Regions from separate parts of the Streptosporangium sp. NPDC049248 genome, predicted to be linked through region 2. Evidence: riboswitches for the same ligand, from Rfam matches in the RefSeq annotation. Region 2 holds a riboswitch; the other holds the start of a gene.

Region 1 (2,379 bases), on a different contig from region 2:
TCCACCGTAGGTGTCGACGAGCCGCCTGATGGCGCGGACGTCCGGGGTGCGGGCGCGGCGGACCGTGACCGCCGGGGTGACGCCGGGAGCGGGTGACTCCCGCTCCTCTCCCTCGGATCCGGTTCGCCGCTCCCCTTCTTTCCCGGGGATCGCGAACGGCACGGGAGAATGCTCCGCAAGCTGCTCCATGACCGATCAGCGTACGTCCTCTCCGGCCTTCAATTACGGCTCATCCTTAACTCCGGCCCCGAAGGCATCACATGACCCTTGGTAGTTGGTTTACCACGCTGGGCGCACGACGCCTCCGATGTGTCGCAGCTCATCTTTGGCACGGTCCCGGACCAGGGAAGACCCGCGCCGGGCCCGCCGCAAGGAAGGCAAAGGCAGCGTAATGGCCATGTTGATCATATTGCCATGTGATCTTTCCGTGACATTTCAGTTGCGAAACCTCTACTGAGTTCGCAGTTCTGGTTGAGCAGGAACCACGAGTGCACTAATCTCCGTGCTCGATGTCAGAGACGTAAAAAGCCTGACCCGCCGAATCTCCCGACCAGGGGAACCGGGGACCCACCACGTCCTTCGGGGTGAATCCGAGTGCCACCGGCGCACCCGGTAGGGCTGCCTCCGGCCCGAACCCGTCAGCTAACCCGGTAGGCGGCCGAGGAGAGGAGCCCGTTGGTGAAGCGCATGCGCGACCGCGCAGGAGAGCACGCGGGCGGCGACGCCCGCTGTCGAGAACGCGCGCCGCGGAGGCGGAGTCGCCGCATGGCGGTCATCGGCCTGGCGTTCGCCATCATGACCCTCGGCACCCCCCTGGTCTCGGCCACGGCGGATCCCGAGCCCAGCCTCCAGCAACTGGCCAAGCAGGCCGAGAAGCTGCACGAGGAGATCGGCACGCTCGCCGAGCAGTACAACGGCGAACGGGTCAGGCTCAAGCAGGCCCAGCGAGCCGCGGAAAGCGCCAAGAAGACCCTCGCGACGAGCGAGTCGGAGCTCGCGACCCGGCGCACCAAGGCCACCCTCCTCGCACAGAGCAACTACATGTCCGGCGGCCTGAACTCCGGACTCGCCTTCACCCAGGCGACCGATCCCGACACCTTCCTCGACCAGGCCACCACCAACTACGCCCTCCAGCAGCAGCAGAGTGAGGAGGTCGCCCAGGTCGGCCGGGCGATCGAGGCCGCCGAGCGGGCACAGGCCAGCGCCAAGGCGAGGACCTCGGAGGTCAAGGCGCTCCTGGAGGAGATCGAGGGCAAGCGCAGCAAGATCGAGCGACTGGTCGCGCGGGTCGAGAGTGACCTGTTCAGCGAGGTGCGCACCAGGGCCGTCAGCAACAGGGGTGCCCGGGTGAAGGTCGACGTGCCCATCGTGGGCAGCGGCAAGGCGGCGGAGGCGGCCCGCTGGGCGCTCACCCAGCAACTCAAGCCGTACGTCTGGGGCGCCGAGGGCCCCAACTCCTTCGACTGCTCCGGGCTGGTCATGTGGGCCTACCAGAAGGTCGGCATCAGCCTGCCGCACTACACCGGCAACCAGTGGACCGCGGGCACCCACATCTCCAGAAACGATCTGCGCCCAGGCGACCTGGTCTTCTTCTACAGCGACCTGCACCACGTCGGGATCTACATCGGCGCGGGCCTGATGGTCCACGCGCCCCGGACGGGTGACGTCATCCACATCGCCACGATCGACAACCGGCCCTTCGCCGGCGGGGTGCGGATCGCCGACTGAGCGGCCGAGCCGACCGGCCCTCGGCAGGAGCGCGCCCGCTCCTGCCCGGCGAACCCTGCCCTGCCGAGGGCCGGTCGGACGGCGCTCCCCGGAGTCGCGCCCCCAGGACTCGTGCCCCGCGGGTGCGGCGGCCGACGACAACGCGGCGAGGCGTCACCCGACCGCAGTGGGCGAAAGCCCCAGGGGAAGGGCCTAGATCAGGCGGCGGCGGGCCGCCCAGGCCACGGCTTCGATCGCCGTGGCGACACCGATGCGGTCGCAGATGCCTCTGAGCCTGCGCCTGACGGTCCGGCCGCTGATATCGAGGCGGCGGCCCACCCTGTCGACGGTGACACCCTTGGCGAGTTCAGCCAGCAGCACGAGGTCGTTGTCACTGAGACCGATATCACTCATGCCCAGGGGGCTGTCGCCATGGCGAGAATCCACTTCTGGATATGCCATCAAGAGTCACTCCCCCCACTCTGGAAACCGGGCGTGAGACGCCGGAAATGAATACCGTCCGCCAGGAACGGTAAACGCCTTGTTCAAAGGTCGTCAAGTTCTACTCTTCATAGCGCGCGCCCACTATTGACATACTAGGTGCTACGTGAAGTACTCATGATATGTCAGCGCCTTTGGGGTTAAGTCACGACTGTGCCCCCGCACGAGCCC
Region 2 (2,379 bases):
TGGCTCAGCGAGGTGGCGGTCTCCGGCGAGTACTGGGCACGGCTGCGGGCGCAGCACGAGCACTCCGGCCTGTGGCCGGTGCTGCTGGAGGACTCGGTGCAGCCCTGGTCGGCCGGTCAGATCGCCCCGGACACCGCCGTCGAGATCGACAACTACCACGCGGCCGCCTTCATGGCCGAGGTCTGGTCCGACTGGATCGCCAAGGCGCACGTCGACCAGCTCGAAATCCTCGACCCCTTCGGAGTCGAATGTCCTGGTCCGGCCCCGGCGGGAAGGCTCGCCGCCGATCCCGGCGTGGTCGCCGACTGGTACGCCGGCCTGGTGGCCGAGCGCCGGACCCCGCTCGGGCTCGTCGCGGTCGAGCGCGGGGCCGACGCCCTCGCCGTGATGGGCTGGCAGGGCGCCCTGAACCACAACGAGTGGATGGTCCCGCTCGCGGCGGTGGTGCGGAGCTGGGAGGACAGGTTCGGGGTGCGGCTGGTCGGGATGGGGTTCAACACCCTCGACCTCAGCGTCGCCGCGCCCCCGACGACCTCGGAGCACGCCCTGCACGTCGCCGCGGAGCACTGGACGTTCTGCCCGGACAGCATCATCCAGGGCGCGGGGACCCTCGTCGACTACGCCGAGCAGATCAAGGGCAGGAACGCCTGGTCGTTCTGGTGGGACTGAGCTCGCCCCCGGAGGCGCGGCTTCCGGCGATGCGCGTCTTTGGCGGTGGTCCACTGTCTCTCCGGGCGTGAAAGGGCTTCGAGTGCGGACGACCCTCGGGCGACCGGGCTCCCCGCGGGGGCGGAAAGGTCTCGGATGCGGGGCTCCGGGGGCGAAACCCGGGATCGGCAAGACGTTCTCGCTGGTAGGGCGGCTGTTGGTGGGACGGGGTCTCCAGTGGGGCTTTCTTGAAGCTTGCAGGTAGATCTTCTGGGGTTTTCATGGCATTTGCTTTGCTTTGTCCGATTTCGGCGGGTAGTGTCCACGGATATCGGTTGGCGACCTGCCCTTCACAAGAGGGAGCGGCCGGCCGACGTCGAATCCCATCGGCCCCCAGGGGCCAGGGAACCGGGGAACCACTTTCCTGGGGTGAATCCGCTGCGAACGTGCGGCGGTAGGGCAACTCCACCGCCCGAACCCGTCAGCTAACCCGGTAGACGAGCTGGAGAGGAGATCCCCCTCATGGATCACCGCGTCACCACGTCGGTGCCCGCCCTGCCCGTGCCGACCACCTGAACCTCGTCCTTTCCTTCGCCGCGCCTGATCGCGGCGTCTGGACCGTGCTCCGCGTGACGACCCGCTGATCTCGCCACGCCACTTTTCCGAAGAGCGCGTCCCCGCCAGTGCACCTCTTGCCGTGTGTCGCAGCTGGTTGTCCCGTTCCCTCGCGAAAGAGCCCATTCTTCATGCGTCTTCCTTTCGGCCTGCCCGAGAACGGCCTGCCCAAGAGCCTCCCGTACAAGAACCGCCTCGCCACCGCCGCCCTCGTCGGTGCCGGCCTGCTCGTCTCCGGCGGCGTCGTCTCCGCGCTGCCCGCCTCCCCCGCGGCCGCCGCCCCCGCCTCCGTCGCCTCCCCCGGAGCGGACACCGAGCCGGTCGCCAACGGGGTCGTGCTCCTCCAGGGCTCGACCAGGGCCTCCTACTTCTGGGACGACTCCTCGGGCAGGGCCGGCGACACCGGTCTGCCGGCCAGTGGCAAGCCGATGCAGAAGGGCATGATCGCCAGCCCGAGCTGGCCCCTGTTCACCGAGGGCTACGTCGTCTACAAGGGCAAGAAGGCCAAGTTCTTCGTCGGTGACCGCGGTCCCGGCGTGCCCTCCAATTCGGGCGTCATGATCGACCTCGACGCCAAGACCTTCGCCGACCTGACCGGCGGCCGGTTCAACCCCGCCACGCTCGGCGTGGACGGCAACGGCGGCATGGGCCACATCGACGTCAAGTACGTGGTCACCAAGTGGGGGGACGGCGTGGGCAAGAAGAACCACCCCGTGGCGTTCTCCACCGGTGCCTGGCGTTACCGGGACGCGAACCCGGCGAAGCCCCCGCAGACGGCCCTGGTCAAGGCCGAGCAGTCCAAGAAGTCCGTGAAGACCCAGCAGGCGATCCAGACGTTCGCCAAGCCCAAGATCATGTCCGAGCCCCTCACCGCGCCCGAGGCGATCATCGCCGCCAAGCCGCTCGCCCTGTCCGGCGCCGCCGGGGCCGCCGAGCAGGAGGTCCGGGACCTGGGCGCCACCGCCCCGGTGGCGGCCGAGACCTCGACCGGTCCCTCCACGGCCGCCTCCCTGGCCCTGGCGGGAGTGCTCGCCGCGGGCGGCGGCACCTACCTGGTCGCCGGCCGTCTCCGCCGCAGGGCGGTCGCTGAGGAGAGTTGAGGTCCGGCGCGATCTC

Evidence for each region. Region 2 has a riboswitch for cyclic di-AMP ahead of AB0K21_RS08655 (hypothetical protein). Riboswitches for the same ligand answer to the same signal wherever they lie in the genome.
Region 1: linked by a shared signal. The riboswitch ahead of AB0K21_RS32340 (NlpC/P60 family protein) and the one ahead of AB0K21_RS08655 (hypothetical protein) in region 2 are both predicted to bind cyclic di-AMP.

Annotation. Positions count from the first base shown of each region.
Region 1 covers NZ_JBFAQY010000023.1:91,243-93,621, reverse strand. Annotated here, with positions in the region: gene AB0K21_RS32345 (amino-acid N-acetyltransferase) at 1-189, opposite strand, end outside; cyclic di-AMP (ydaO/yuaA leader) riboswitch at 526-673, shown strand; gene AB0K21_RS32340 (NlpC/P60 family protein) at 766-1,728, shown strand; gene AB0K21_RS32335 (LuxR C-terminal-related transcriptional regulator) at 1,921-2,121, opposite strand.
Region 2 covers NZ_JBFAQY010000003.1:435,839-438,217, forward strand. Annotated here, with positions in the region: gene AB0K21_RS08650 (DUF4253 domain-containing protein) at 1-669, shown strand, start outside; cyclic di-AMP (ydaO/yuaA leader) riboswitch at 1,013-1,163, shown strand; gene AB0K21_RS08655 (hypothetical protein) at 1,395-2,363, shown strand.